2 linked regions of the Thermogutta terrifontis genome follow. The protein of the gene in region 1 interacts with the protein of each later gene in a pairwise test. Links are inferred from orthologs where the notes say so. Each region holds a gene or a part of one and is shown in the gene's direction. Other genes may lie near its edges.

Region 1 (16,552 bases):
ATACCCCCACGAAAGAGGAAATGGCGCAATGTACCGTCGCTGCGGAGAAGATTGGGAAAGATGTGGGCTGGGTTGTCAAAGACGGTCGTGGCTATGTTCTCCGGCGGTTCCTGGACACAAATGGTGATAATCGGGTGGATACCTGGTGCTATTTCCACAACGGGCTGGAGGTGTATCGGGATATCGACTCCAACGGGGATGGCAAAGTCGATCAGCATCGGTGGCTGACCACGGCGGGAACCCGTTGGGCGATTGATAGCAACCAGGACGGGGTCATCGATCGTTGGCAACAGTTATCCCCGGAAGAGCTTGCGGAGGAAGCTGTTCGGTCTCTGGTCACCAACAACCCGGGAAGGTTTCAATCTCTGTTGCTGACCTCGAGCGAACTTGCTGGACTCGGTCTGAGTGCGGAAACCGAATCCGAGATCAAGAAGCTGCTTGCCCAGGCGGGGGCTCAGTTCGCGGCAGCGGCCACGAAGGCGTCTTCGCTGGGGGCCGTTAAGTGGGTTCAATTCAGCGGACATCGGCCGGGTGTCGTACCGGCCAGTGCCGATGGACCGAAGACCGATCTGGTCGTTTATGAAAATGCCCTCGCTTTTGCCGAGACGGACAAGGGCACGGTGCAATTTCTGTTAGGGACGGTGATTCAGGTAGGGTCCACCTGGAAACTGGTCACCGCTCCGCAGCTCATTGAGGATCAGGCGGTGCTGGCTTCTGCCGCCAATCTCTTTTTCCGTCCGCCTGCCGTGGTGCCTTCCCAGTCCGAGGCGACCGCTGGGGTTACTGAAGAGATGCAGAAACTGCTCGATGAGCTGGAAAAACTGGAGGCCGCCGCAAAAGAAGCACAAACCCTGGAACAGCAGGCGGCCCTCAACGCCAAGCGTGCTGATATTCTGGAGGCGTTGGAAGCACAGAGCGAGCGTCCCGAGGACAAGGCGATGTGGATTCGTCAGTTGGCTGACTTTGTGTCGGCGTCTGTCCAAGCGGGGACGTATCCACAGGGGGCGGAGCGCCTGGCCGCTCTTTATGCCCGGCTCAGTAAGGATCTCGCCAGGCGGGAGCTTGCCGCTTACGTGCGGTTCCGCCAATTGACAGCCGAGTACTCGCTGGCTCTTCAGGCCCCCGGGGCGAGCTACGACGCTCTGCAGAAGAAATGGGCGGAGAACCTTCAAGAATTCTTGAAACAATATCCTGATGCGCCTGACGCAGCGAGTGCTCTGATGCAGTTGGCCATCGGAAGAGAGTATCTGGATGACGTGGAAGGGGCGAAATCGCTGTATCAAGAAGTTGTGAAGCGGTTTCCCAACGCGCCGGAGGCACCAAAGGCTCAGGGGGCGCTGCGGCGCCTGAGCTCGGAAGGTCAGGTCCTCGAATTCCGAGGGAAAGACCCGCAAGGTGGTACTGTCGATCTGGCTGCGTATCGTGGAAAGGTGGTGTTGCTCCACTACTGGGCAAGCTGGTGTGAGCCGTGCAAGACCGACATGGCCATTCTGAAGGACCTGATCACACGCTACGGTGGCAAATTGGCAATTGTGGGGGTCAACGTGGATACCCGACTGGAAGACATGCAGGCCTACCTGGCGGAAGCCCGATTGAGTTGGCCGCAGATTTACGAACCGGGGGGATTGGAAAGCCGTCCGGCTGTCGAGCTTGGAGTCGTCACATTGCCGCTCATGATCCTCTTGGATGATCAGGGACGGGTCGTCAATCGGAATGTCACCGCGGCCGAGCTGGAACGGGAACTCAAGCGGGTCATTAAGTAGTGTTTCCGCGCGTTGGTCGCCGATCGACAAGCACGCACGTCCGCGCTGGCCGAAACTGCCGAGCAGGATAAAATGCGGTAAGTCAGAGAAAACGCAGCGGACGAACATGTGATCTTCTGCCTGGAGAATAGAGAATGCGACGGGATCCGTATTGGGCGGCCGTTGGTCTTTGCGTACTGTGCAGCATATTTTGGAACGACCTGACGCCGAATAGGGCAGGGGAGCGAGGGACCACGCCGCCGGTGGTTCAACTCGTTTCTGGCAATGGCCCAGCCACATTTTCGGCTGTCGGAGCTGAGGCACCCGAGCCATCGGATCTGGCCGAAGCTGGGTCGTTTCCAGGCGCGAGACGTGCCGGGCCGGAGAGTCTTCGCGAGCGTCTGTGGGCTCGGCGTGAGGCACTTCGCGAGTGGAGAGATCGTTCGCGGGAAACAATGCGGAACGATTCTCAGAGGTCGTCTGCGCCGGTGGGAGAGCGTGGGGCGGAGTTGCGAAAGCGGCTGGAAGACATTGTTCAGCAATTGCGGCAGCGAATCGCAGGGAGTTCCCCTGCACCTCGTGCAGAGGGCCTGGGAATGCCGGAAGAACGTTTTCCGCCGACTTTCCAAGCTGCACCTGGTGCCGGAAAGTCAGACGCCCCGCAGACTGCGAAGCCAGACCCGTCAAATCAATCCGCCCCCATGGGACCGGAATTGGTGATACCGGGCACCGCACCGGTCATTCAGTCGGCGCGTTTGGCCGATGGCTCTGGTCCATCGAAACCAGAACAGTCGGCGGCTGGTTCACAAATCCCCGACAAACCGGTTGCTGCTCAACCGACGGGGCAAGTCAAACAGTCGGAACCGGCTGCGATGGCCAATTCGGAAGAGAAAGCCGAGTCCAGGTCAGCTCCGCAAAGTGGCTTAGGGGGTTGGTTTACCGGGATGTCGCAACTCTTTGGTAAGCCCACCCTATCTTCGACCGGCAATGGTAAAGTCAACCCGGGATCATCGGACCAAAAGCGACAGGCAGAGCGAGAGAATCGGCGAGAGTCGTCTGCGGCCAGACCCCTGGAAAAAAGAAGTCTTGCTGACATCAGGCGGCAGATTCTCACACAGCAGCAGGGCGGTCGGGAGAAATAATTCTCCAGGAGCAGCGGGTTGTGTATCTGGCGTGTTCTCTCCTCAAGACTCAGAAGCAGGCTCCTTTTGGCTCAACTCAGGAGGCGCCCGCCCTCAACAGGAAGTGAAATGCCTGTGACGTAATCGTTATCGATGAGGAACAATACTGCTGCGGCCACGTGTTCTGGGCGACCCTCACGTTTCAAAAGCGTGCTCTTAATCGCCTCAATCCGTTCGTGCTCAGCGAGATTTTCCGGCATCATCACCGGACCTGGCAGGATGCAATTGACGCGAACGGCAGGATTTCGGTGAGCCAGCTCCACGGCGAGGGTTCTGGTCAGGGTGGGAATGCAGCCTTTGGATAGGAAATAAGCGGCATAATTGAGGTAAGGGCGCTTAACGGCCCAGTCACCGATTGTGATAATCACGCCTCCCTCTCGCTGGTTGATCATGGCCAGTCCGGCCCGGTAACAGCACCAGAACGTCCCCATCGCGTTGACCTGGAAGTGTCGTATCACGTCGTCGGCTTTGAGGGATTCAAGAGGAGTGGGAATCCAAATGGCGGCCGCCGTCACGAGGACATCGATTCGTCCAAAGCGGTCCAGTATTTGATCAAACATCCTGTCCACGGAAGAAGTATCCGCGAGGTCCGCCTGGAATAATTCCGTGGTGATCCCCGCGGCTGCGCATTCGTCGCGGAATGCCTCCGCGTCCCGGCGGGACTCCCGGTAGTGGAGCGCCAGCGCATAACCGCGCTCGGCCAGCGCCCGGGCTACCACCTGGCCCACGCGTTTTTTACCGGCCCCAGTCACCACTGCGACGCGGGAATTGCGGGGAAAACTTTCCATGGACTGGCCTCCTTCGTTTGTTGGCTTCTCCTGCACTTGGCCCGGATCCTGTGCGCAACCTCTCAGGCTGAAAGATTTTCAAATCCACCGGATCGGGTCACATTCAGCCTGTGATGCCCATATCTCGACTTGCGGAAAGCGCTCTTGGAGGAGATGGGCCAGGTGTTCCACGCCCAGCCTTTCACTTTGATAATGACCGATCATGCACAACCCAATTTGAAGGAATTCGGCCTCCACACAAGTATGAAAACGGGTTTCACCCAGTACAAAGGCCTGACAGCCGGCCTGGTGCGCATCCCTGAGGAGTTCACCAGCCGCTCCGCAACCGATGGCCACCCGTTCTACGGGAAGGCGTGGCGTGCCCGCTACGGAAATGTGCTTCAAACCGAAGACGGTCTTCACATACTGGGCAAATTCCAAAAATGGTCGCGGTTCGGGAAGAATTCCTAGACGCCCTGTCCCCAGGGAAGGCTCCGCGGGCAACGGTCGAAGAGGCCGAATGTCTGTGAGCTTCAACCGCTCCGCCAAAAGTTGATTTATGCCCTGTGCGGCAGAATCGAACGAGGTATGAGGTGAAAATACCGCAATCTTTTGAGCGGCCAGTTGCCACAGTATCCAGCCTGACAATGTTTCTGTGGTGATAGCCTTCAAAGGTGTGAAAGGCACCGGGTGGTGACTAATCACCAGGTCAGCCCCTTTCTCGATTGCTTCAGCCACCGTTCTTGGCGAAAGCGTGAGGCACGTCATGAGCCGACCGACGGCTCGCGCGGGGTCGCCCAGCAGCAGGCCGGTGTTGTCCCAGCTTTCTGCAAGGTCGGGCGGACAGATCTCCCGGCAGGCACTGCAGAGGTCTGCGACGGTCGGTTGAGGGGTCATAAGGCGGCTCCGTCAGGAAAACCGTAATGCACATGCGGTATTTTTCGTTTAATAAGAGATACGATTTTCGTCCTATTATGTTCCCTCCGGAAGTATGGGGGCAGATGGACCTAAGGCTGATTCCTGCGTCGCCGCGTGGAAGAATTATCGTCCATTCAGCGGGTAGGCGGGAAGGCTGGGATGGCTATCGGCGCGCCAGACGGCTCGGTCGCACCAGCTAGATTTCCATTATTGGTCCGATTTTTGTGCGATGAGCCTGGCAGGTGGTCCAGGGGGCATATTGATTTGTGGAAGCTGCCGCTGTCTGGGGGCGAACGAGGGGGCAAAACCCTGTCCTCGCCGTGTTTTCGCCAATAAGGGACGCCGATCGCGGCAAGGTTTGGAGGTGGAGGACATTCAGTCCGGAGGCACGCTGCTGTCTCGTGTTTAGCCCGCCGTGGGGGCGATTCATGGATTGCCCCGGCAAGACGTTGGACCTGTTACTTTTCCCGGATGTTAACGAAAAATCGGGGCAAGTCCGTTGGAAAAACGTGTTGACGCCCAGCCGTGTTGGTGCTAAGTTGCGAATTCGTGTGAAGTTGTGATGCAAAGTGCCGTTTTTCGGACACGGTTGGCAGATCATCTTCACAACAGGGCGTGACGAAAAGCCTACAATAAAAGTAGGATTTGGCGGATTTTTATCTTAGGGAGCTTTTTGGCGCGGCTTTTGCATCAGCCTGCCAGACTGCGCGAAATCTCTGCCTTGTGATACAATCGGGGCGCGGACCGTGCCTGTTGGTCAGAGGACGCGTAGCCGGCGCAGGTTCGTCTGGAAAGCCTGACCCGGAACGAGTACTTCAAGCAAGCAACCAAAGAAAGAATTTCCGTATAAAGCCATGGAACTTCTCGAACGACTGTGGGATTTTGCGACGGATACGTTTGTGGTGATTGGCCAGGCCGTGGACAGGACGCTCACGTCCCTGTTCGGCTCGGCCAATGCCCGCTATTTGCGGAAACTCCAACCCAAGGTTCAGGCCATCAATGACCTGGAACCTCGTTATCAGAAAATGACCGATGCGGAACTCCGCGAGCAGACGGACAAGTTCCGCAAACGTCTGGAAGCCGGCGAGACTCTGGACGACCTTCTCATCGAGGCCTTCGCGGTCTGTCGGGAGGCATCGCGACGGGTTTTGGGGATGCGGCATTTTGATGTGCAATTGATGGGAGGGATGGTCCTTCACGCCGGGGCCATTGCAGAGATGGTGACTGGTGAAGGGAAGACCCTTGTGGCAACGCTCCCGGCCTATCTCAATGCACTGGAAGGGAAGGGGGTCCATGTCGTCACCGTCAATGACTACCTCGCTCGCCGCGACATGGAATGGATGGGCCCACTGTACATGTTCCTCGGGTTGACTGTCGGCGCCATCCAGCACGACATGGGAGCGGTGGAGCGTCAGAAAGCGTACAGTTGCGACATCACGTATGGAACCAACAACGAGTTCGGTTTCGACTACCTCCGCGATAACATGCGGCTGGCCGCTAAAGGCGACCCTCGCTATCCGCCGGAGTATCAGCAGGTTCAAAGGCGGCTCCACTACGCCATTATCGACGAGGTGGATAATATCCTCATCGACGAAGCGCGAACCCCGCTCATTATCTCGGGTCCTGCCCACGATGATATTTCGCGATACAAGCGGGCGGATCAGATTGCCCGGCAGCTCATTCGAGATGTGCACTTTGTGGTCAATGAAAAGGATCATACCTGCCACCTGACGGAGGAAGGCATCCGCAAGGCGGAGGAACTGGCGGGGGTTGAAAGCTTTTACACGGCCGGCAATCTGGAATGGCCTCACCTCATCGATAACGCTCTGAAAGCCCACCATCTCTACAAGCGCGACGTCCACTACGTCGTGGAAAACAACCAGGTCATCATTGTCGATGAGTTCACCGGTCGCTTGATGTATGGGCGGCAGTGGAGCGACGGTCTGCATCAGGCGGTGGAGGCCAAGGAAGGTGTTCCCATCAAGGAAGAAACCCAAACGCTGGCCACCATCACCATCCAGAATTTCTTCCGCCTGTATGACAAAATCTGCGGAATGACGGGAACGGCCATGACGGAGGCCAACGAATTCTGGAAGATCTACAAGCTGGAAGTGGTGGCCATTCCCACGAACAAGCCGCTCCGCCGCATCAATTACCCGGACGTCATCTACCGCACCGCCCGGGAAAAATACAAAGCGATTGTCGACGAAATCGAACGCATGCACAAATGGGATACGGTTTGGTATTCCCGCTACGAATACGAAGTGGGACAGATTTTAGAGGAGGGCGAGGAGGAAATTGTCTTCCGCACCAAAGAAGGCGAGCGGAAGGTCATCCCTCGTTCCAAGATTCATAACATCGAAAAGAAGGGGCGGCCCATTTTGGTGGGGACGGTCTCGGTCGAGAAGAGCGAAATGCTCTCGGAGATGCTCACAAGGCGGGGAATTCCGCACCAGGTCCTCAACGCCAAACACCACGCGCGGGAAGCGGAAATCATTGCCCAGGCCGGACGAAAAGGAGCGGTCACGATCGCCACCAACATGGCTGGTCGTGGAACCGACATCATATTGGGTGGCAATCCCGAGGCCAAAGCCTGGTCCATTCTTCAGCACAAGTACCGCAGTCGTTTGGACGTGCCGCGCGAAGAGTGGGAAGCGCTTGTTAAGGAAATCGAAGAAAAGGAGCAAATGAAGGCCGAGGGGCGAGAGGTAGCTCGGCTGGGCGGCCTTCATGTGATCGGTACCGAGCGGCACGAGTCGCGGCGGATTGACAATCAGCTTCGCGGACGTGCGGGCCGTCAGGGAGATCCAGGGAGCAGCCGATTCTTCCTGTCCCTGGAAGACGATCTGATGCGCATTTTCGCGGGCGATTGGGTGAAAAACATTCTCACCCGACTTGGCATGGAAGAGGGGCAGGCCATCGAAAGCCCAATGGTGACGCGCCGTATCGAAGCCGCCCAGAAAAAAGTGGAGGAACGGAATTTTGAAATCCGCAAGAACCTGCTCGAATACGATCAGGTGATGGACGAGCAGCGGAAACGAGTGTACGGCTATCGACAGAAGATCCTGGAAGGGGCGGATTGCCGGTTGCTCATCCGCGAAATGATTCGGGAGCAGATCGAAAAAAATCTGAACACCTTCCTGGACAAGAATTACGGGGCAGAGACGTTCGCCCAATGGATCAGCAAACAACTTTCAGTGGAATTCCGGGCACGGGAGTTCCGGGGGATGGATTTTCCCACCGCAGAAGCCTATGCCCGAGACCACGCCGAGCGAATGGCCGAAAGCCAGATTTTCGACCTGATCGAGGAAAACCTGCCTGAGGAAGCCGAGGAAAGCGACTGGAACTGGGAAGCCTTGACCAAATCGGTGAACACCCGGTGGCGTCTCAATCTTAAAGAGCGGGATTTGCGGCGGATTCCCCGCGACCAGCTTTCCGAATTCCTCATCGAAAAGGCCCAGGAGTCGATTCGCACCGTTGATTTAAGCGAGGGAGCCAAATTCCTCGATCCTGACTTCGGACTCAAGTCGGCGATTAACTGGGTCCGCAGCAAGTTTGGGATCGAGCTTACCCTCGAGGACCTCCGCGATCGGGAACCGGCGGCCGTCAAGGATTATGTCTATGAAGCGGCCCTCAAAGCCTATCGTCAGAAGGAAATCGAACTGCCGCTAAGGGTGGGGCTGAGCCGATTCGTGACACAAGACGCCCTGGGACGAAGAACGTACGATCGGGAAACGCTGGCGCGATGGGCGAAGGCACGCTTTGGTCTGGAATTGACCGAGGAAGACCTGCGGCAGCGATCGTGGGAAGAAATTTCCGCCCTTTTGTGGGAAGCCAGTGAGCGTGACTATGAAAGGACGGAGACCCTTCGCGCCGAAGGCGAATCCTTGCTTGCGAGTCTGTTCGAAGGGAGTGGCGAGGATGCAAGGGCGAAATGCCCGCGCAACCATCCCCGGCTTGTGGAATTCTGCCGCTGGGTTCATGAACACCTGGGGATGGAACTGACTCCTGACGAAGTCAGCCGCATGGAACGTCGCGATCTGGAATGGAAATTCCGCGACGCCTTCAACGATCGCTATTCTCCCGAAATGCGGCAATTGGAGCGATTCCTCGTGCTTTACACGCTGGATAGCGCCTGGAAGGACCACCTGTTGGTCATGGATCACCTGCGGAGTGCTGTGAGCCTGCGGGGCTACGCTCAGGTGGATCCCAAGGTGGAATACAAGCGCGAGGGAATGCGGCAATTTGAACTGATGTGGGAGTCGGTGGCCCGTCGCGTGACGGACCTCATCTACCGCATGGAACAACTGGATGACCGGTTCGTGCGCTCGCTGTGGCGGGAGACGCGGGCGGTTCACGACAGCACCACATCGAGTTCAGCCATCCAGGAAACGATGAAGGAGCAGCAGGAAACCATTGATTCCACACAACAGACGGGAGGCAAACGCCAGCCCATCCGCAAAACAGGCCCGGATGTGGGTCGAAATGATCCTTGCCCATGTGGTAGTGGCAAGAAATATAAACACTGCTGCATGCGGAACCGCGGCGCTGCCTGAGAATATGCCCACGTGCGGTGATGATCGGGGCACCAGTCGCGGCTTCTCGATCAGACTAAAATGGAATCGAAATTGAGCGGGGTATTTTGATGTGACCACGGTTTGCGGGGAAAGGAGGCCCCGATGATCTCATTCATGGATCTTGCCTACCTTGCCGGGTTAGGCCTGCTGTCGCCGATCTGGGTTTGGCGACTGTTGAGGCATCCCCAGAAGTATCGGCAGGGATGGCGGGCCAAGCTGTGGGGCGACGTGCCTCCGCGAGAAAATGCTCAACCATGCCTGTGGTTCCATGCGGTGAGCGTCGGGGAAGTCAATCTCCTGAGACCACTCCTGGTCGAGGTCCAGCGCCGACTCCCGCATGTGGATATTCGACTCAGCACCACAACCCGCAGCGGCTTCGAAGTCGCAAACAAAAAGTACGCGGAATTGGCCCCCTTTTTTACACCTTTCGATTGGAGCTGGGCTGTTCGCCGCGCCGTGGAGCGTATTCACCCATCGGTGCTCGTTTTGACTGAGCTCGAGATCTGGCCCCAGCTCATCGCGGAGGCCAAAAACGCCGGCGCCCGGGTTGCCGTGGTTAATGGTCGCCTGAGTGACCGGAGCTTTCGCGGTTATCGAGCGGCCATGCCGTTTCTGAGATCAACCTTTCAGAAACTTGATACGGTCGCCGCCCAGGATCAGCGTACAGCCAAGCGATTCATCGCCTTGGGTGTGCCCCCTGACCGGGTGTTTGTCACGGGATCGTTGAAATTCGACGGCGCCGAGTGTGATCGCGGCAATCCCCACACTCAGTCGCTACGGGAACTGGCGCGGATAGCTCGCGACGAAACGGTGTTTCTGGCAGGGAGTACCCAGGAGGGCGAGGAGGCCGCCGCACTGGAGGTGTTTCGGCGATTAGCGCCGACTTTTCCGCACCTGCGACTCATCCTCGTGCCACGCCATCCAGAGCGGTTCGACAGTGTCGCCGAGTTGCTTCGCGCAAGTGGTCTGCCGTGGCTGCGACGTTCCGAGCTTGCTCCGGACCGTTCTCTGCCGGTGCATTGGCCCCATGGACAGCAAACAGAAGCCGAACCGGCGTTCGACCGTCGAAGTCACCTTCACATATCATCTGGGTCGCCGCGGAGTTGTTCGTTGCGGCCTATCATCCTGGTGGATACCGTGGGAGAATTGAGTGCCTGGTGGGGCCTGGCGGATATCGCGTTTGTGGGAGGAAGCTTCGGGAACCGAGGGGGCCAGAACATGCTGGAACCGGCTGGCTACGGGGCCGCGGTCAGCTTTGGTCCCAACACGTGGAATTTTCGGGACATTGTGAAATCGCTGCTGGAGGCGGAGGCCGCCGTCGTCGTGCACGATGCCCGGGAGCTCGAAGCTTTTGTCCGGCGGTGCCTGGAAGATCCCACTTACGCCAATGAACTCGGCCAGCGGGCACAAAATCTGGTTCTTTCGCACCGGGGGGCCACCACAAAAACCTTCGAAATCCTGCGACGCTTGCTGTTTGCGGAAGAAAAGGAAGCCGGTTTCACACTTCGGCGTTCGGCGTGAAGAAAGGGCAGCAGGGTTGCGGTAGCAAAAACATTTGCGGTCAATCAGCCCACCTTTGACTCGCTCGCTTCGAATTCCTTGCGGACCTCCTCCGGCACCGGTTGCACCTGTCCAGAACGATCGACAATCGCCAGCGTCACATTCCCGCGGCAAAGAAGGTCTCCATCACGGTACAGCAGGTATTCATGTTCAATTTTGTACGCCGTGACGCGTTTGACGATGGTTCGTAATCGCAGGAGGTCGTCGTACCGAGCCGGCTGGTAATAGCGGCATTCTGCGTGCACCACGACCACGTACAGCCCCCGTTCTTCCCACTGGCGGTAGTTTCCTCCGGAGGCGCGGAGCAACTCGGTCCGTCCCATCTCGAAATAAATGAAAACCCGGCTATGGTGCAAAAACCCCATCGGATCGCACTCGGGATACCGCACCCGGATTTCAATTTCATGTTCCCGAAGCATGAGCGTTCCTTTTCGTCCCATCAACAGAGGTGCAATCGTCGCAGCGTACCGAGAGGCGGCTGTCTCGCAAATGGCAGTGGAAGATTACCGCATATCGACGGTAGCCGAAATCGCCCGGCCAGATTGATCTTCAAGTCGGCACCGGAAAGGCCCATCCTCCGGTCGCCATCCGGGGATCACGAGCATCAGGTTGCCGCGGGCATCGAGTTTGACAGCAACACGGTACTGCTTTCCGTTGCTTCCTTCGATCAACCAGAAAAACGAGCCACCTCCCGGTGCTGTTCCCCCGCGGAATTGGTAATCCACGCTGAAGCCCATCATTGTTCCTTCCGGGCCCGTCATCGGCAGGGCCACGGCAGCGGAGAGCTGGACAGGGAGATCGGTCGGGTTGACGGGGCTGATCGGGGAGGCCCTCGAGGTTTGGCCACCAGAGGGCGGAGAGCCAGACAAAGGCTGGGGTAATGCCGCTGGGGAATTCGCGGCCGCCAGGTCCCCTGCTGGACCAGCAGGTGTCACCGCGGATTGTGGGGGTGGCGGAGCAATTTGCGGGGTTGTTTCACCTGTCACGCCCGATGTGTGACTGGCGATCGCCGGCGGCGGGGACGGCTTTTGCGGTGTCACGCGAAAGGCCGAGTCGTCCGCACCCTTCATGCATCCGTCTGCAAGCCCCAGCAGGCTGACAGCAAGGTAAAGCCAGTTCTTCTTTACTGACATGGTCAGCACCATTCGCGCTTGTGCCAGAGTAAAGGAACGGCCGACAGCCACTTTTATCAAAGGTTGGCGTAACATTCCGGCCACGATTTCAGTGTACGTCGATTCGGACGCCATTGGTATTCGGATGATACGCGATGCTGGAGATCAAACAGCTTGGGTGCGACTGGGGCTGGAAAGTCTCGCACGGCAGCGAAAGAAAACCGCCTGAAATTTTGAACAATGTGCCAGGCGAAAGCAAAAGGCGATCGAAATTGCCGAACCACTTTCCTGGCAATGAGTTGCGTCTTTTTCCGGGCAGACCGGCCGTGGGGACTCGAAAAACGTGTCGCACGCAGGTCACCATTTGATCGGCACTTACAACGACCAGGTTCGGGGCTTGACATCGGCCAGGATCGCGGTAAACTCTTACGCTATGTTGTGCATGCATTGACCATTGAATACAATAGATAGTGGCGAGATTACTTTGGCTTCGGCTATTACCCGCGGATGTTTGCTTTCCCCCCACAGGATGGGGTGATGCAACGAAGCTGATTGACCCAGGGGAGGCTGCGGCGTTTTGGATGAATTGGAACTGGATAGGATGGGTGGGCTCCGGATATGTGAGCGATCTTTTCAAACTGCGTAAGAATTGACACCGGAGCCGCATCGGTTGACTGGCAGGGCTTTTTGGCTGAAAGGTGCTCTCATCCGTGAAAGCAGTTTTCGGTGACCAATCGGTGGGGTTGAAGAGGCCGAGGGGACAGTGTACATTAGTACACTTGCATGCACGGACTCAACATACAAGTGTGTGGTTGTGCGGCGGCTGGCCGGAATCGCTCGGTGCGACCGCGAGGTATCAGGAAAACCCAAGCATCAGGAGGTGACTGCGATGGCACAGGAAAATCACGCTGCCCTTTCGCATAACTCGGTCGTCGAAAACAATGCACCAGTTCGGCCGGGGATTCGCGGGATCAGGATTGATCCTGTCTTTTGCCCTCCCGACGTTTCATCGCCGTTCGATACCGTCAAATGGACGCGTCGGACCGCTGTCATCAAAAGTGACACGGGAGGGGTCCATTTTGAACAGCCGGATTGTGAAGTGCCAGAGACGTGGAGCCAGCTGGCCACGAACATTGTCGCCAGCAAGTATTTTTACGGAGAGCTCGGCACGCCGCAGCGGGAATCCAGCGTACGGCAACTGATCCACCGTGTGTGCCGCACGATTGCCGATTGGGGAATCGCGGACGGGTATTTCGCCTCAGCGGAAGATGGAGAGCGGTTCTATCGCGAACTGGTCTGGTTGTGCCTGCATCAGTACGCGGCTTTTAACTCCCCGGTCTGGTTCAACGTGGGACTGTACCATCAGTACGGAATTAAGGGGGCCACATGCAACTGGCGATGGGATGCCAAAGAGGGCAGGGCTGTGCAGCCGGAAAACCCCTACGAGTATCCTCAGTCTTCCGCCTGCTTTATCCAAAGTGTGCAGGACAATATGGAAGACATCATGGAGCTGGCCCGAAGCGAAGCCATGCTTTTTAAGTTCGGCTCCGGAACGGGGACCGACCTCTCCACCCTCCGATCGTGTCGGGAAAAGCTCTCAGGCGGTGGCAAGCCCTCGGGGCCGCTTTCCTTCATGCGGGTGTACGATCAAATCGCCGCTGTGGTGAAAAGCGGAGGAAAAACCCGGCGAGCGGCGAAGATGCAGTCCCTCAAGGTGACGCATCCGGACATCCTGGAATTCATCGAGTGCAAGGCCAAGGAGGAGAAGAAGGCACGCATCCTCATTCAGAACGGCTATACACCCGAGGAGGCCTACAGCTCGGTGCTTTTCCAGAATGCCAATTTGTCGGTCCGCGTCACTGATGAATTTATGGAAGCGGTGGAGGCAGACCGGGAATGGGTCACCCATTGGGTGACCGATCCGACTCGCGAAGGTCCTCGCTACCGGGCGCGGGAGTTGATGCAAAAGATGGCCGAATCTGCCTGGAGCTGTGGTGACCCCGGCGTCCAGTACGACACCACTATCAATCGCTGGAACACCTGCCCGAATTCGGGCCGAATCAATGCCTCGAATCCCTGTTCCGAGTACATGTTCCTCGACGATACGGCGTGCAATCTGGCCAGCATCAACCTCATGAAGTTCCGGCGCGAGGATGGCACGTTTGACGCCGATCGTTTCGTCGCAGCCTGCCGGGTTATCTTCATCGCCCAGGAAATTCTCGTTGATCACTCGAGCTATCCAACGGCGAAGATCGCCAGGAACAGCCATCTGTTCCGACCGATCGGTTTGGGTTATTCCAACCTGGGCAGTCTGATTATGGCATCTGGCCTGCCCTATGATTCGGACGAAGCCCGCGGGCTGTGCGGTGCCATCACGGCCCTCATGCACGGGGCAGCCTGTCGGACGAGCACAGAATTGGCGGCGGCCGTGGGGCCGTTTGCGGAATTCGAGAAAAACCGGGAGCCGATGCTGCGGGTGATGGAACGCCACTGGGAAAAGGTGGAGGAGCTGGAACACGCTCCGGAATACCTCAAGAACGCCGCCCGAAAACTGTGGGATGAGGTTCTTGCCAACGGCAGGCGGTATGGATTCCGCAACGCGCAAATGACGGTGCTTGCGCCCACAGGCACGATCAGCTTCATGATGGATTGCGACACAACCGGTATCGAGCCGGATTTCGCGCTGGTTAAATACAAGCAACTGGCTGGTGGTGGCACATTGAAGATCGTCAATCAGACCGTTCCCCTGGCTCTGAAGACTCTGGGCTACTCAGAAGAACAGATCCGCGAGATCGTGGCGTTTATCGATAAGCACGACACCATCGAAGGGGCCCCTCATTTGAAGGCCGAACACCTGCCCGTTTTCGACTGTGCCACTCCACCACCAGGTGGGAAGCGGTACATCCACTGGAAGGCGCACATTCTGATGATGGCGGCCGCCCAGCCGTTCCTTTCGGGAGCAATCTCCAAGACCGTCAACATGCCCCGCGATGTGAAGCCCGAGGACATCGCCAACGCGTACATGGAAGGTTGGCGGTTGGGACTGAAAGCTCTGGCGGTCTATCGAGACGGCTCCAAGGAAGTGCAGCCGCTGGTCTCGAAGGCGTCTACCGAAAAAACCACGCAAGCGGTGCCGGCACCTCGGCGCGAACGGCTGCCCGACACACGACGATCCATCACCCACAAATTCTCGGTCAACGGACATGAGGGCTACATTACGGTGGGGCTTTATCCGGATGGTCGTCCGGGCGAGCTCTTCATCACCATGGCCAAAGAAGGGAGCACCATCGGTGGGTTGATGGATTGCTTCGGGACGGCGGTATCGATGAGCCTCCAGTATGGTGTGCCGCTGGAAGTGTACGTCAACAAGTTTTCCTACACCCGGTTTGAGCCGATGGGCTTCACAACGAATCCGGAAATCCGGACTGCGACGAGTATCGTCGATTACATCTTTCGCTGGCTGGGCATGACATTTCTTCCCGGCTATAGAGAAAAGCTCAAAAGTTCCCAGCACGTTTTGGAACGGCTGACACCTGCTCCGGAACCCGCGACGGGTGGGAGTAACGGGGCTTCTAAGGCGGAAGCACCATCAACGTCCGGGGGTGGAGAACGGCGGAGTGACCCCTGGGAGTCGCTGGGCGGACCACTTCCCGAGCGGCTGGCCTCCCTCGCGGCGACGCTGACACAGCCTTCGTCCGCCGGCAACGGGCAGCTTCATGGCGCCAAGCCGGCTGTGCAACCTGCGGCAACGGCGACGCTGGAGAGCTATCTTCCGTTCCAGGACGACGGGCCTCCGTGCGATCTGTGCGGTGCCATCACCCGCCGGGCCGGCTCTTGCCACGTTTGTCCAAACTGTGGGCACAGCTTGGGCTGCTCGTGACAAGGTTCGTGTGAGAAGGTTCCTGGTGTGTGCCTCGACCGCATGGTGAGGTCACCCGGGCCTGATAATCCGGCCAGGTGACTGTTGCTGTTCCCAAAATCGGCCCTGGCAGGTAGTCCGCCGGATTTTACCTGCCAGGGTTTTCACATGGATCATCGACATCTGCACGAGGCGATGGTCGATGACGCGGCTTCAGAAAAGCCCGGTCACACGGCCTGTCTTTACATCCACGTCGATCCGCCGGAACGCCGGGTCCGAGCCTGTTCCTGGCATGAGCGAGATTTCACCGGCCATCGGGCAGAGAAACCGGGCGCCCCCGTAGACAAGAATGTCCTTAATGGGAAGGGTCCAGCCCTTGGGAGCTCCTTTGATGGTCGGATCGTGCGTGAGGCTGAGGTGCGTCTTGACCATCATCGTGGCAAAATCCCGGTATTTGGGGTTATTTTCGAATTCCTTAAGTTTGGCTTCTGCCTCGCGGGAGTACTCCACACCATCGGCGCCGTACACCTCGCGGGCGATTTTCTCAATCCGTTCACTCAGGGGTGTGTCATCCTCATACAGATAGCGGAAAGAGACGGGCTGTTCACAGGCATCCAGGACGGCGTCAGCCAGTTCCAGCGCTCCTTCTCCACCGTACCGCCAGTGATTGGACACGGCGACCCTCGCACCACTTTGTTCGGCAATTCGACGCAGCAGCCGGATTTCCGCGGGGGTATCGGTTGGGAAAACGTTGATGGCCACCACCGGGTGAACGCCCGACTTCTTCACGATATTGATATGGTGGAGGAGATTGGCGGCTCCCGCTTCGAGCCACG
Region 2 (15,203 bases), 1.4 Mb from region 1 along the record:
TGGGAACCATGACGGGGACTCCGCAGATCGCGATGCCCCTCGATGGAGACGACGGCCAGCGCCGCTATTTCCTGGCTGAGGTGGAAATCACTTCCGATGCGGAGCGATCAGAGGGAAAATAAGTTTTTTCACAATTACGTCCAAGACGGGTAAGCAAGGGTTTCAACCGACGCTGCAAACGAGGAACCATGGACGAAGGCCGATTGCGGGATCTCATTTGGGCCCCCTGGCGCATGGCATACATCGAGGGGTGTGATCGGCCGGCGGAGCGGTCGATTCCCCCTGAGCGATTACTCCCGGATGCCGACCCCGGCTGTTTTCTGTGCCAGGCCGTGGCCGATCCGGACAGCCCGGAACGCTACGTCGTGTATCGAGACGATCGGACCGTTGTGGTGCTGAACCGCTATCCCTACAACAATGGTCATCTTTTGGTTGCACCGCTGCGGCACGTGGGACATCCCTCCCAGTTGAGCACCGAGGAACACACGGCCCTGATGCTCACGTTGACCCGCATGATCCAGCTTCTGGAGAGCGTCATGCAACCGGAGGGGTTCAATGTGGGGCTCAATTTGGGTCGGGTGGCGGGAGCGGGCCTGCCGGGCCATCTTCACTGGCATGTGGTCCCCCGTTGGAACGGCGACACTAACTTCATGCCCGTGCTAGCGAATGTGAAAGTCATCCCTCAATCACTGGAAGCATTGTGGGAGTTGCTCCGCCAGAAACTAGCCCAGCCGCCACAGGCGACGCCGTCACAGTAAAAAATGCCGGGGTAGAAGGGAATGACTGTATTGGTTCCCCACGGTGTGAGAGATGACAGTCCCATCGCCCGGGTGGAACTGGCCCCTCCAGCGGGCTTGGACCTTCTAGCCCTTTGAGGGGAGACCTTTCACGGCGTCCGGTGAACCGTAGGGGGCGCGCTTGTCGTGCCTGGGGCAACGGAAAGCGTCTTTCCGTTGCATGGATTGCAGGATCGGGTTCCACCCCAACCGGTACTCCGTTTCCATCTGGACCAGCGCCAAGGTTGGTGAAGGCTAAAGCCTTCACCGAAAAGCGGCGATAAATCGCCGCACCGTATGGAGTGCGGGGCTTCAGCCCCGCTTTCCGCGTGGGACTTCAGTCCCCGCCGAAAGGCAATGGATTTTCCAACGCTGATAAGCGGACCCGACAAGCGGGTCCCTCCGGGAGGCGGACGTGACAAGCACGTCCCTCCGATAGATCGGAGGGGCACGCTCGTCGTGCCCGGTGAGGCGGGATGGGTAATCAATAGGTGTTCTTCGGACGTGACAAGCACGTCCCTCCGGAAAAGGTCCCTCCGGCGTTGTAGGGGCAATTCATGAATTGCCCCTACCGGTGAACAGCTTTCGTGGTCCCGGCAAAACGCGGGACAACTCCAACCGACGTAACAAGTACCTCCTACCAAAGAGCTGTGGCGCGGTTGGAGCCGGGTCCTCCAGCAGAACCGGACCCTCCAACCCTTTGGGAAACCCCTTCCACGCCCTCCGTTGAACTGGGCAGGCTGTCATTGGATTCTGGTGGACGACCCGATCCCGGATTAAAGGCGATGCCCACACCCCCAGCGCCCCTCTCGTACCCCGGGATCGTTCCTCAAACGTCCTTCCAAAAGCCGGGGTAAGGCAATCCGTTGTGGGATTGAGTAGCCGAATATCGTAGGCTACAATCATTAATAGCGCCCCACGGTGGCCCTCGATAAACCGATTCTTCCATCTCCAACCGAAATCCTCCCCCATGTTGGTTCGCCTTCATGTCATCCGCGGCAAGGCCAACAAAGACAGCGTGGCCATCACACTCCCGGCAGTCATTGGGCGAAGTCGCGAGGCGGATCTCACCATCATCCACCCGATGATCAGCCGTCGGCACTGCGAATTGTTTGAGGACGGCGGACTGGTGAAGATCCGGGATCTTGGCTCGCTCAACGGAACATACGTGGCCGGAGAACAAATCCAGGAAACATTTCTTCCTCCGGGGGCAGTCTTCAGTCTGGGGCCCCTTACGTTCCGGGTGGAGTACGATACCTCTCCTAAAGCCGTTTGTCACGAGCCCTCGGTGGTGTCCGGCGAAAGTGCCTCGAAGACGCCCTCAGACATTGTTGTTGCCCACGATCCAGCCTCTGCAGAAAAACCGGCGCCCGGTGAAGGATCAGCCCGACCCAGCCCCGCGGAGCCCGCCACCGAACCGGATCCTTTTTTGAGCTCGCCTCCGACCACTGGGGCACCCAACGATCGGCAGAATACGCCGCCTGGTATCGCTCCGGCTGACGGTGCTCTGCCTGATTTCGGCGCCTGGCAAACCGGGGGAGTAGGCCCGTCAGCCCCGCCAGCGGAAGACCGGCCGGAAGAGAATCGCAGTGCTTTCGATTCGGTACAGCATCTCCGCCGTCCCGACTCATCGGGTGCTGATGCATGGTCGAACCTACCTCCCCCGTTCACCACGGTTGTTTCGCGGAGTGATCCGGAACCCGTGGCACCAATTGTGCTAAACGGAAGCGACGAGAATGACGCGGCGAAAAGCCTGGCGAGTGACAAAGACCGTCCCACTTCGGCAGAAAGTGCCTCGACGCCTCCTCACGCCGCCAAGACCGCCAAATCACGAACCGGATGGTGGCCTTTCAGGCGGTGAGTCACCCCATGTAAGGGCGGGCGCTTAAGGTCCGAAGGGCGCTTCGAGGAAGATCGTTCCCGGCGACTATTCTTCCAGTTCGCGGAAAAATAATTGGACGGGCGGCCGAACCATCTCGCGATATCTTGCCCGATAGACCTCCGCAAGCTGAAGGAGGATCTCAATCACCAGCAGATCCGCCCGCGTGATCACATGCCGGGTGCTGCGCGATCCTAGTCCCTTCAGCAGATCGGCCGTCACATGGAGGTGGAGCTGCATCACTTCGCGTGCTGAGAGTCCGGCCGTCGCAAAGACTTCGGCCAGGTGACGGAGCTCGCTTCCGAGATGCCCACTGCCCATGATCACGTAAGCTCGCAGCAGCTCCCGGTAATGGACAATAAGCGTATGAGGGACCTGAGGCGGATCGTCTTCTTCCAGTTCGGAATTATGGGAAGAAAGCCCCTCGAGTGACTGGCGAGACTGTCGGGAAAGCTTATCCAGCTCACGAAGAACGGCTTTCTGATGCTGTAGGATGCGGAATGCCTCTTCGCGCTCTCGCTGGACCCGCTGCCGTTCAGCCTGGACAAACCGCCGATTCTGGCGAAGCAATTGGCAACGCTGAACAGCGCGAACGGTTGTCCAGATGAGGGCCTGCGTGGTGGCCGTGCTTACACACAGGTAGCCGTCCGCCCCGGCTTCATAACACGCCACAGCGAGTTCTTGTTCGCTCGGTCGCCCCAGCACAATGAGCGGGTCGTCGGTGCCGCCTGTGCGGTAACCGGCGACCAGTTCGATCGCGTCCAGCTCTGGCGGCGCATGCGCGATGAAAATGGCCTCAAAAACCTCGTCGCGCAGTCGGGCAAGGCCCGAGACACTACCTGTCGCTTCATGGATTTCAATTTCCACGGGCGCTTCGACGGCCAGCCCTTCCACCAGCCACCCGCCTGTGCGCTGCCGGTCGCAGATGTAAAGTACTCTCCACTGGAGGGGAACCCCCTGCCAGGAAGGTCCTTTACTGAGGTCACTGGTTTTAAGGCCGGCGCCCATCGATCTTCGCCACAACCAGCAGTCCAACGCTTATTCCACCCCCTCGTGATTCGAGACGGCCAGAGGGTGGAGACTTCCCGCGGTTTTGGGACGGTAGCCAAATAGCGAACGCCCGTCAAGAGGAATTTCTGAGCGTCCCATGGAGTGCGGGGCTTTAGCCCCGCTTTCCACGCGGGACTTCAGTCCCCGCCGAAAGGCAATGGATGATCAAACGTTGATAAGTGGACCCGACAAGCGGGTCCCTCCGGGAGGCGGACCCGACAAGCACGTCCCTCCGAAAGGTCGGAGGGGCACGCTTCTCGTGCCCGGTGAGGCGGGATGGGTAATCAATCGGTGTTCGTCGGACGTGACAAGCACGTTCCTCCATTTGCGGTAGGGGCAACTCATGAATTGCCCCTACCGTTCAACGCGCGGAATGCGGACGTGATAAGCACCTACCTCCGAAACAAGCGGACCCGACGAGCGGGTCCCTCCGAAAGCAAACCTGACAAGTGCGTCCTACCGAAGATCCGTGGCCCCGGGTGAAACCGGGCTTTCCAGTCGCTTGGAAGGACGCCTGCCACGGCGTTCCAGGGGCTGGGGATCTCGCCTACTCGCTCAATTGCACTCGGCCTTGGCTGTTTCAGCCTTACCACCTGAAGAGGCGCCCACCTCAGATCCCACCGATGCCGGAGCCAGCGGGTGCAAGGTCGCATCACAGAGGAGGCCCGCAGGGTGGACCAGGGGTAGCTCCAACATAATGAGAATCCAGTTGATCAAGGTCCAGGGAAGCTTGGGATAGCGGCGGGACAGAATATCGCACAACCAAATCAAAATGTCCATGGGCAAGGGATCGCATATCAATCCGTTGAAAGAGGTGGCGCCTTGAATGGTCGGAGCGTTGGCGAGCAATTTTTGCAACTCGCTGCGATCAAGGTTCTGGCAGTTTTTCAGAAGTTCGGCGATATCCATACTTGACCTCCAGAAAAATCGACAGCGCGGTTAACAGGCTGTAGCCAGGGGTCTCTGCTTCTTGCGGCCCAAGACCTATTCGTGGCTACCGGTTTGCTCTGACCAATACCCTCCTTCATTAATTAAGACGAATTCCAGGACCAATTCTTAACAAAGAATTCAAACGCCGCGGCGCCATGGTAACCGTCTCATGTGGTTTGTGAAGAGATTATTTGATAGGATTCGCTGATTAATATAGGCCATGCTAACTAGCGAGTTTTAGTTGTCAATCTAAGAAAACCGATCAGGTGAAGCGGCTCAGTCATCGCGACGTTTTCCAGACGTTATCGGAAGGGCAAAAGTGAGAACGTGTCGTAGCCGCGATTCATGAATCACCCCCTACAAGGAGGGGCGCCCGCCGCGGCGTCCGGTGAACGTCGGAGGGGCACGCTTGTCGTGCCCGGTGAGGCGGGATGGGTAATCAATCGGTGTTCATCGGACCCGACAAGCGGGTCCCTCCGGAAAAAACGGACGTGACAAGCACGTCCCTCCAGAACAACGGACCCGACGAGCGGGTCCCTCCGGAAAAAACGGACGTGACAAGGACATCCCTCCAAAGGCGGACGTGGCAAGCGGGTCCCTCCAAAAGGCTGCGCCGTCGCGTCTCCAGCGGTTAATATTCTGTTAACGGCTTGACTTCCTTGGGCGACCGATGAAAATGAATCGCTCGCTGTCTGCAAGCCCCAGTTTTGCGCGAACGGCGAAAACGAACCGAGTAATCATGCCATGTGACACTCCAAGCAAACACGTCTCCGCTGCATCTCAAAGCTGACAAAGAAACACGAATTCCCTGAAAAAGAGGAGTGAATCTACCCATGAAACGAATGCTTCCTGAGGAGCCTGCCATGCGATTCGCGCTCAGCTTTGCAAAGCATCTGGCCGTCGTTGCCATTGTCGGGTGGTGTTTTTCTTTCACTGCCCACTTGGCTGCCAAGGAAGCCGCACCTTCAGCGGTTCGGGCGAAAAACGTCATCATCATGGTGGCCGATGGAGCCGGTTTCAACACCTGGCGGGCGACCAGCATGTATCGGGGCCAGTTGGGAAACGAAATCTATGACAAGCCCGGGTGGATTCAACTGGCCGTCACCACCTATCCCCTGACCACCAGCACGAAACCCGAAGGCAAGGAGAAGCAGAATGAGAACCTCGTGTACTCCCCGCAAAAGGCGTGGGATCCCAACAAGGGTTATGCCTGGCTGAAAAGCTCGGCCACGGATTCGGCGGCGGCAGCCACCGCCATGGCGACGGGCATCAAAACCTACAACAACGCCATCAATTGGGACGATCGTGATCGGCCATTAACGGGCAAAACGCTGCCCGAGATCGCCCACGAGTTGGGTAAGTCGGCGGGGGTCGTCACATCGGTCCAGTGGTCCCACGCCACGCCTGCCGGATTTGGTGGGGCCCATAATCGGGAGCGCGATCACTACGCGGAGATCGCCCGGGAAATGCTGGCGGCTCCCTATCTGCAGGTCATCATGGGGGCAGGCCATCCGGAGTATGATAACAACGGCCAAAGGAAGTCGGGCGAGGCCACTGACAAAGATTGCCGTTACGTGGGCGGGCTGGCCGAGTGGCAGTCGCTTACAGCAGGTAGGCATCCCGGGGGATGGACGCTCATTCAAACCAAGGAGCAGTTCGAAAAACTGACCCAGGGATCTACTCCTGCCAAGGTTGTGGGGACAGCCCAGGTGGCCACGACTCTTCAACAGGCTCGGGGAGGTCTCCTGGGAATCGTGGTTCGTAACGAGCCGTTCGCCACTCCCTTCAACGATAACGTGCCGACCCTGGCCACGATGGCCGTGGGAGCCATCAATGTCCTCGATAACAACCCGCAGGGATTTTACCTGATGATCGAAGGTGGGGCGGTGGACTGGGCCAACCATGCCAATCAGCTCCATCGGATGATCGAAGAACAGAGCGACTTCCTGGCCGCTGTGGAAGCAGTTGTCGACTGGATCGAGAAAAACAGTTCCTGGGATGAGACACTGCTGATTCTGACGGCGGATCACGAATGTGGGCTGCTCTGGGGACCCAATTCCGACAAGACGCCGTTTGATCCTGTCCGCGACCAGGGTCCTGGTAAGATGCCGGCCGCGCGGTACAACTCGACCGGCCATACCAATTCGCTGGTGCCTCTTTATGCCCGTGGTGCGGGTGCCGATCTGTTCCGGAAACTCATCCGCGGCAAAGATCCGCGGGCTGCCGAAGCGTGGGGCATCTCGGGCGAATTCGTGGACAACACGGACATTTTCCGCGTGAGTCGGGCGGTCCTGACCGGCCAGAATCTCGCCCCGTGACATGGTTTTCCGCTTCGCTTCTGTGGCCTCTCGGGAGATGCTGAGATGAAGTGGACACGCCGTCGATTCCTGCAAGCGGCTGGTTTCATCGCGGGCGGCGTTGCGAGCGGTATGGGCCGATGGAGGGTGCCTGCCGGCTCGCTGGCCGGAGTATCCGTTCCACCCGATGTTGAGAAGATCCCCATTGTGGACACCCACCAGCATCTGTGGGATCTGTCGCGACTTCGTCTCCCGTGGCTGGCCGGGGACAGCCGGCTCAACCGCGATTATCTGCTCCGCGACTATCTGCAGGCCGTGGCCGGGCTGCCCGTCGTGAAAGCCGTGTATATGGAGGTGGCCGTTGTCGATGAAGACCTTGTAAAAGAAGCGGAGTGGATCATCGACATCTGTCACAGGGGCGAAGGTCCGACTGTGGCCGCTGTCATCGGGGGCCGCCCTGCCAGCGAGGAGTTTCCCGCCTATCTTGCCCGGTTCCGTGGCAACCCGGTTGTCAAGGGAGTGCGATGGATTCCGCCCGCGAGCAAACTCGGCCACAAGCTGTACTTCAGTCCTCAGATGCGTGCGAATTTACGGCTTCTGGGGGAGTGGGGAATGCGTTTCGACATCTGCATTCCGCCTGACTGGCTGGCCGATGCCGTGGAAATTGTGGACGCCTGCCCGGAAACCCGGTTCGTCCTCGACCACTGTGGCAACGCCGACCCCCAGCAGTTTGGGCGATGGGGCAAAGAACGGGGCGAAGAAGCCGTTCGGTATGTGGAACGGTGGAAACGGGGGATCGACACCCTGGCCGCCCGGCAGAACGTGGTGTGCAAAATCTCCGGGATTATCGCCCGCGTCAGACCGGACGACTGGGGCCCTGAAGACCTGGCTCCCATTGTGAACCACTGTCTGGCGGCGTTCGGTCCTGACCGCGTCATGTTTGCGGGGGATTGGCCGGTCTGCACGAAGGGGGCCTCGCTGCGCGAATGGATTCTGGCCCTTCACCAGATTGTGGCCGATCGACCGCTGGAAGAGCGGCGGAAGCTCTTCCACGACAATGCCGTCCGCTTCTACCAGTTAGGCTGATGCGGTCTCAGAACGCCTGGGATGCTTCCACTCCTTTGCGATTCTCGCGGTACATCCGTTGCAGATTTTCGATCTGCTGTTGCTGGAAGAGTTGATTGCTTTCTCGAAGCCCTCGCAGCAGTTCGTCTTCCGGTCGGCGGCGTGGCAGTTCGCCCGGTTTGCCTGTCCGTCCCGGGACCGGCGCTCCCTGGGGAGCCTGGGCGGCTGGGAGAGCCTCCGGCAGAAGTTCGACTTTTCCGCGGTAGAAGGCATACTTGTCACCCTGGTAGCGGGCAATCACTGTGACCGTTCCGCGGATGCCGTCGGCCACAAACACGCCACGTAAATCGGTTTCGCCGGAGACGAAGTCCCCGTTGCGGCTGCCGATGACTTTCACTTCCACACCTTTCACGAAGTTGCCGGAACTATCCTTGATGGTCACCCGCACACGACCGGAGCTGGGATCTTCCTGGACTTCCAGGGTCAGCGGAGAGACGACAACCATCCCGCTGGTGTAGAGGGACTCGCCACGGCAGACGACCAAATAGGCCCCCTCTTTCTGGAAGGGCAACTTCAATGCCAGTTCCCGATCGCGGTAGTCCCGGCCGTCGCCGAGAGTAAGCGTTTCTTCGTACTCCGGACGGATGCCCGCCAGATTGATTTCCGTGATCCCGGCGAGATCTCGTTTGAGCAAAGCGAATTTGAACAGGTCCACGCGGTACGCCCGCACTTCACACGTGGCCAGATTGCGGAAATGAAGGGGTACCGTGACCGGTTTGCCGGGTGGGATGGTCGTCACCTCGGGAATCTCGATGGCCTTGCGGGTGAAGTACTCGATGGCCTCTCTGGCATCCGAGAATCGCTGGGCAACCATGCCGTAGTACTGGATGGCCTGGACGGGTTGTCCGAGACTGTGGTAGATCTGCCCGAGAATGTAGAGCGCCTGCCATTTGTTGGGACTTTCCACGGTTCGGCCAGTGGCGGGATCCGTTCGCTTCGTTTCGGCGACCTTCTTGCACATGTCGATAGCCTGCTGGTATTGTCCCATCGCGTACTGGCAATACCCGATCATGTACCAGAAGCTGTCCACGAGAGGACTCTTGGGGTAGCGCTGGGCGTATCGGGCGGCAGAAGCGGCGGCCTGTTCGTAGAAACGCCCGTCGAGGAGGGCATTGGCTGCGGCAAAGGCCGCCTGATCAGCCGCCGGATCCTCGGAGAATGCTGTCAAGAAGCGGTCAAGCATTTCCCACGCCAGATGGACCAGGTGGATGCGGTTGATTCGCGCCCTGCGGAGCCGAGGATCGTCTTCCCCTGACTTGGCGTAAATCCGCTGAGCCAGGGCATACCGAGCGGCCGCCGTGTACGGTTCGGGCGGATATTCCGCAAGCAGCCGGTTCATCACCTCCACGCTGCGGAGAAACTCCTTCTGATCATCGAGGAACCCCGCCACATTGCTGTCGGCGACAAACCGGCTTTCCAAGGTGGCGCGGAAGATGAGAAAACTTCGCTCGTATTCGCCCATCCGCTCGTAACAGGCGGCGATTTTGAGGATTTTTTCGAACGGGATCTCGAAATCCGGCCATTTGACTTTGAGGATTTCAAAATACTGGACCACCTCGTGCGGCTTGTCGAGCTGGAGATAAATGTCCACCATCATCGGGGCCAGCTCTTTGAGGACCTCATCCCGCACCCGCCAGTTTGTACTCGTCAGGAGCTGGCTGAGATACTTTTCTGCCTCCTGCCAGTTCTGTTTGTTGAAAGCAATCTTCCCCAGTTCATACATCTCCTGGGGCGAGAGGACGTACTGATCCTTACTGGGACTTCCCGATGGGAGCACTTCGAGCTTCATATTTCCTTCGGAAGATCGCCCGGGACGAATGACGCCGTAACCTGCAGGATCGTTGGCATCTCGCACGACCACGGCATCGAGGTCGTATTTGCCCGGTACCAATCCCACGATGCGGAAATTGAACGAGACGCCGACGGCAGGGTCCCGCCGATTGACGTAGAAGACGACTTCTCCCGGCCGGATTTCATAACGTTCGGATGTTGTCTGGATGGACTGCGGCACCACGGCCGCCCCACCGGGAATTGGCACACTGACGATGAGCTGGGTGATCTGGTTGCTCTTTTGATCCCACCCGGGGAAGACATCCACCGATACAATCGCCTGCTTGCCCACGGCAAGCTGAGTGACGGTGTTCACGGGCATCGACCAGCCTGGCTTGGGGATCACCGGTGCAACCCCTGCCGGAATCTCACGTCCCTCCACCTCCAGCGGTGCCGCCCGGAGTATGTAACGGTAGGGCGTTTCCCGCGCCTGGGCCATGGGGACGAAGTGGCTGGCGAGGCACTGGTAGGTGTAACGGGCTCGTCCTTCCACACGAAACTGGATCCGCTGTTTTCCTTTTACGAGAAATTTTGGCGGAACCAGCACCGACTGCGTCGTCGACTGCGGATGGAGGGAAAGACTGGCTACCTGAAAATCGTTGACGAACACCGTGATCCGGCAGCTTTCATTCTGAAATCCCTGGTTGGCGAACCACTGGGTGAGGGCGAAGGCAGCCGGGCCGGTGGCCCGATCGGGAATCCATCGGTTCCCCACACGGTGCGCCATCAGCCAATCGATCTGCCGGGGCAATTCAGGGGATTGGGGTAGAACGGCTTCCAGAGCGAGGGCGTACAACGCATGGGCCTCGGCCGGGGAGAGAGTTCCCCAGGCAACCCGATCCTGCGGTTTCGCCTCAGCCAGGACGGCAGGGTCAATCAATTTGAGCACTTCCTCCGCCATCGGCTTTCGATCCATGGCAGCCAGGGCCAGGGTCAGGTACAGTTTGCCTTCCAGGGAGAGATTCTGTCTTTCCCGATGGAGCCGGTTAAGGAGAGCAAAATCGGCCTGTTTTTGCTGGGCCAGCGCATGAACGAGGACCGCGCGGATTTCGTTATCCTCGGCCGGTGCCCTGGCAATAGCTTGGTTGAGGAACTCGGTCGCGCGATCCATGGTGGGTTGGGCAACTCCGTAGCCTGCCGCGCGCGCCAGGCACAGGGCCCAGAAGGTCAGAGCTGACGTCCGCGAATCGGAAGCGACTTTTCTTTTGGCTCTTTCTTCCGGCAACACACATCCGATCCAGGCCCATCCGCCGTCCTCCTGCTGGCTGGCCACCAATCCGGCAATAGCAGTACGGATCCGCGCATCGATAACCGGCATCATGGAAACGTCCTGCGGAACCGCTTTGCGGAGATAATCCTGGACGACCACTGCCGTCATCAACTCCGCCACCAGCTTTTCCGCAGGAGACGAGGTTTCGATGAGAGCCAATCTGACCTGTTGGGGTGAACCCGTCACAAGGTCGAGCAGGCTTCGCTCGACGCTCGGTCCGACGAGGATTTCCATCAACCAGGGCGAACTTCCCGCGACATTTGCCAGTTCCAGCCACGTGGTCGTGTCGCCGGTTGCAGAACCGCCGCTCGTCAGATACTCCATCACGCCCTGCGGTCGCAGCGGGATGGACTGTGTGGTGCTGTCCAGCACCTCTTGGGAGCTCGGGTCGAGGACTGCCAGATGAAACTCCACACTCTGCCGCAGGAGTTCTTCCACCTGCTCGGGTTTCTCGGCCGCCTTGAGGGCTTCGTACCATTCGGCGGGCATCTCCACCGGTACGGTGAACGTCACCGATGCAGCCCCCTTTTGCTGGAAGGTGACCCGCCGCGTATCGGTGGTGCGACGGGCACCGACGAGCCGCGTCAGCGCGACTTCCACGATGCCTGAGTCAAAACGGCCGTTGTGGAGCACGACGGGAATCTCGACTGTATCGCCCAGCCGCAACACCCCGGGCCATTTGACCTCGGCGAAGAAATCCTTCTTCGCCTGGATGGTGATATCGTCTTCACCCACCAGGGTATCGACGGTGACCCCCTGGGCGATGAGTCGCCATGTGGTGGCCCGATCGGGAAGGGGAATCGTGAGCGTGGCTTTGCCGTCCGGCCCTGTTTCCACGGCAGGGTCCCAGAAGGCCGTTTCTGCGGCGGACGACAGCGGATAAAGCAGCGATCCTTCCCTGGTGAGCCGCTCGGCGAGTGCCGCCAGATCGCCCTTCCGCAATTGCGAGGGTCCCAGCCATTGCAGTCGTCCTCGGGCGTCCAGGACCAGGAAGTCCTGAGTCGAAGTGGCACTGATTTGCTGGAGATTGCCCTGCGTGGGAGTGAGGAATCGGCCCGCCATTCCGGTTCTTTCTTCCGCCACGCCCGCAAAGAATTTATCCATCGCCTGCTTCAGTTGCCGCTCGCCTGCCGCGTTGACGGCGGCAGCTTTCTCCATCGCTTGCTGGATCTTCAGTTCCGGCAGAGCGGGTTTGCCGTCGGTGGGCAGGCCGCGGCGGGCACGGGTATCGGCCTTCTTGGCCATTTCGACCTCGGCCAGCGGCTCGTTTGCGGTTCTCCCCAATGCCTCCACTTCCGGGATGGCTGATTGCTCCGCCAGCGCCGCCGCATCCACTGGGACTCCACCGAAGCCACCTAGCGCACCGCCCACGGGCCCCAGGGCCAATCGCGTGGCAGCCTCGTCTGCCTCGAGCTGTTCTCGCTCTTCTTCAGCAAGGAGCAGGCGGTTGATCGGGCGGGTGATTGGTTGGTAGCGGAACTCAATGGTGCTGAACGTTCGGAATGCCCCCTCCCGGGTTTCGCCGCGGAACCATTCCAGCAGCGACGGCCCACGGCCGAATCGTTCCAGAAGCAGTGATTCAACCAGCGCCACACTGACCTGCGCGGGGATCGGTCGTCCCTGAGCGTCGGTGGTGGTCAGTGTGACTTCCAACTCGTCGCCGGGGCTGGGTGTCTTCTTCGCGGGTTGGCCCTTGATCTTCCATTCCACCTTCACCCGCAGGTCGCGCTCGACGTCAAATACGCTCACGGCTTCGAAAAATCGTCGTGGTCGAGGCGTCACATCGGCCACCGCGTCGCCCGAGTCGGCCGATGGTCCCCCCACGAGAGCGCGATCATCCCGAATGTCGCGCATGACGGCCACGCTCAAATCAAATCGCGGCGCCATTTCCGCCGTAATTGGAATTTCCAGCTCATTATCGCCCGTCTTCAAAGGCACCAGCCGATGTCCCAAAATGTGCGCCCCCTGGAAACACACGACTCCCAGGGTCGGTTGATCTTTCCAGTGGATCCGCACGCGGGCTGTATCGCCCACGCGGAACGTGTGCTGATCGGCGAGAATGTGCAGGCGGTCGGCGTCTTTCTCGTCGGAAACTTTGACCGCGATTTCTCGCCAGATGGGATGCCCGAAGCGGTCGGTGCCTTCTGCCCGCAAGATGTACAGGCCCCCTTCTTCCAGCCGCACGACAACCCGTGCCGTTCCATCGGACGCGGTCTCGACGGGCGTCTCGCTGACCGTCACGGTTCCCTGGACACGGCCGGCATGGGTGCGACGCATCACTTTCAGAAGGAGCTTTTCGGCGGATGGTTTCCCGGCCGCATCTTTTGTCTCCACGCGAACCTCGAAGCTTTCGCCGGGCAGATAGACCTCGCGCGGTGTGCTGAGATGGATCGAAAATCCCTGGACAGCCAGAACAAAATTGACACCGGTGGTGAGATTTCGCCGCGGCAACACGACCGCGAAGGGAAGGACTTGCGCCTCCGAGTAATCCCGCGTGTCGAGGCTGAATCGCACCTCGCCCTTTTCGTCGGTGATCGCCGTTTGGACCGGCTCACCCGCCAGCCGATAGCGGACCTCTTCCCGACCCAGCGGTGTGCCAAAACTGAACGCCACGCGAATTATTCCCTCAATCTTTTCACCCCGATAGTACACCTGCCGTGGTGTATCGATGGTGATTTGCACCGGATCAACCTCGAACGAGGCCACCTGAAAACCACCCTGGAAAACGTGGCCGTCGCCATCGTCGGCCACCACCCGATACTGGCCGAGCGGTGCTCCCTCGGGCAGGAGAAACTGGTCATGCAGGCAGCCGTAGGAATCAAGCGTGACATCAATCGCGTGCAGGGGACGATTGGCGGAATCCAGGACCTGAAGGTGGAACTTGCGTCCGACGGGGGCAATCAGCCGGTCTGCAGCTCCTTTGGAGCGATCGGCTTGGCTCTGATCTGGCGCACCTGCGGCTTCCGGGGCCGCTTCGGTCTTTTGCACACTGGCCAACCGGATAATACCTCGTACATTGACAACCTGCCCGGGACGGTAAATCGGGCGATCCGTGTAGATCAACCCCCGGTCGGTCAGTCCCCGCGCCGGCGCGATCCCATCGAGGCTCAACTCGTTGCTGGCGACATGCCCGTCCGCGATCGCCAGAACGCTCACATCCTGAGAAGAATGGCCTGGCAGCCGTCCCAGATAGACTCCTTCTTCGTTGGTCCGCACTTCCTGGAGCTGCCCGTCACCCGCGGCGACAAGCAGGCGGACCCCCGCCCAGGGCTTGGTTTCGCGCATGTTCTCGGCGAACACGAACAACTCATCGCGGGACGATTTAACGATGAGATCGAGGTCGCTCTGGAGCAGCAGGGTGGTGACCTCCAGCGTCTGACTGCTGATATTGACGGCGGCCACCCCGGCTTTCTCACCTCCAGAAAAGGCCACGGGTATGAATGTTTCCAGCTCGACATACGGCTTGTAATTGGGAATTGTGACTTCGCGCTTCTCATCGGGATCGATGAGCGCCAAATCCAGGTGCTCGACTCCCTGCAAGCTGCGGTATTTGCGGAAATAGGCCTCCGGATCCAGCCGATAGATGCCCACGGTCACTTTTTCGATGTTGCGGGTGACGAGCCGGATCTTCGGTGTTTCATCGGACCGATACACCCGCACGGTCTCCGCCACCAAGGTCCGCGCTGTCAGCCTGGCAATGGCGTTTGTGGCCGCGGGCGCCATAGGTCCGGTGACTTTGCGATAATATTCGAGTGCCTTTTCGGCGTCGAGGAGTTTTTCCTCGTACACCTGAGCGATGGCGTAGATCGCATTTTGGCCCCATGTGTTTTCAGGATACTTGTCCGCCAGTTGCTGCCAGCGGCGGATAGCCTCCTCGTACTTCTTCTGTCTGAGGGCGATCGTCCCCAGCGTGAAGAGAATCTGCGGTGCCCGACTGTCGAGCGGATGCGCCGCCAGAAATTTGCGGAAAGCTTTTTCAGCCTCGGGATACTTTTCCGCCACGTACAGACTCGCTGCCTCCTGATATTCGGCGTCAATGATCAGCA

The links.
Region 2: the proteins of secA (region 1) and THTE_RS01395 interact in binary tests that used the Escherichia coli proteins (3 or more experiments, as listed by UniProt). The link is inferred for Thermogutta terrifontis from one-to-one orthologs.

The regions. Positions count from the first base shown.
Region 1 is NZ_CP018477.1:1,801,423-1,817,974, forward strand. What follows is about bases 5,127-9,364. They hold secA (preprotein translocase subunit SecA), read left to right. Parts: upstream 5,127-5,462; coding sequence 5,463-9,164; downstream 9,165-9,364. Other genes in these bases: THTE_RS06845 (3-deoxy-D-manno-octulosonic acid transferase), read left to right, coding at 9,288-9,364. Outside these bases: THTE_RS06820 (redoxin domain-containing protein), read left to right, coding at 1-1,763; THTE_RS06825 (hypothetical protein), read left to right, coding at 1,898-2,884; THTE_RS06830 (SDR family NAD(P)-dependent oxidoreductase), read right to left, coding at 2,956-3,711; THTE_RS06835 (Nif3-like dinuclear metal center hexameric protein), read right to left, coding at 3,790-4,587; more of THTE_RS06845, read left to right, coding at 9,365-10,706; THTE_RS06850 (acyl-CoA thioesterase), read right to left, coding at 10,751-11,164; THTE_RS06855 (RodZ family helix-turn-helix domain-containing protein), read right to left, coding at 11,249-11,878; THTE_RS06865 (vitamin B12-dependent ribonucleotide reductase), read left to right, coding at 12,747-15,737; THTE_RS06870 (formate--tetrahydrofolate ligase), read right to left, coding at 15,930-16,552. UniProt on the Escherichia coli protein: Required for protein export, interacts with the SecYEG preprotein conducting channel.
Region 2 is NZ_CP018477.1:373,312-388,514, forward strand. The notes cover bases 4,822-7,710. They hold THTE_RS01395 (alkaline phosphatase), read left to right. Parts: upstream 4,822-5,468; coding sequence 5,469-6,953; downstream 6,954-7,710. Other genes in these bases: THTE_RS01400 (amidohydrolase family protein), read left to right, coding at 6,999-7,710. Also shown: THTE_RS01360 (DUF4832 domain-containing protein), read left to right, coding at 1-122; THTE_RS01365 (HIT family protein), read left to right, coding at 189-758; THTE_RS01375 (FHA domain-containing protein), read left to right, coding at 1,747-2,637; THTE_RS01380 (ANTAR domain-containing protein), read right to left, coding at 2,704-3,663; THTE_RS01385 (hypothetical protein), read right to left, coding at 4,261-4,614; more of THTE_RS01400, read left to right, coding at 7,711-8,018; THTE_RS01405 (tetratricopeptide repeat protein), read right to left, coding at 8,026-15,203.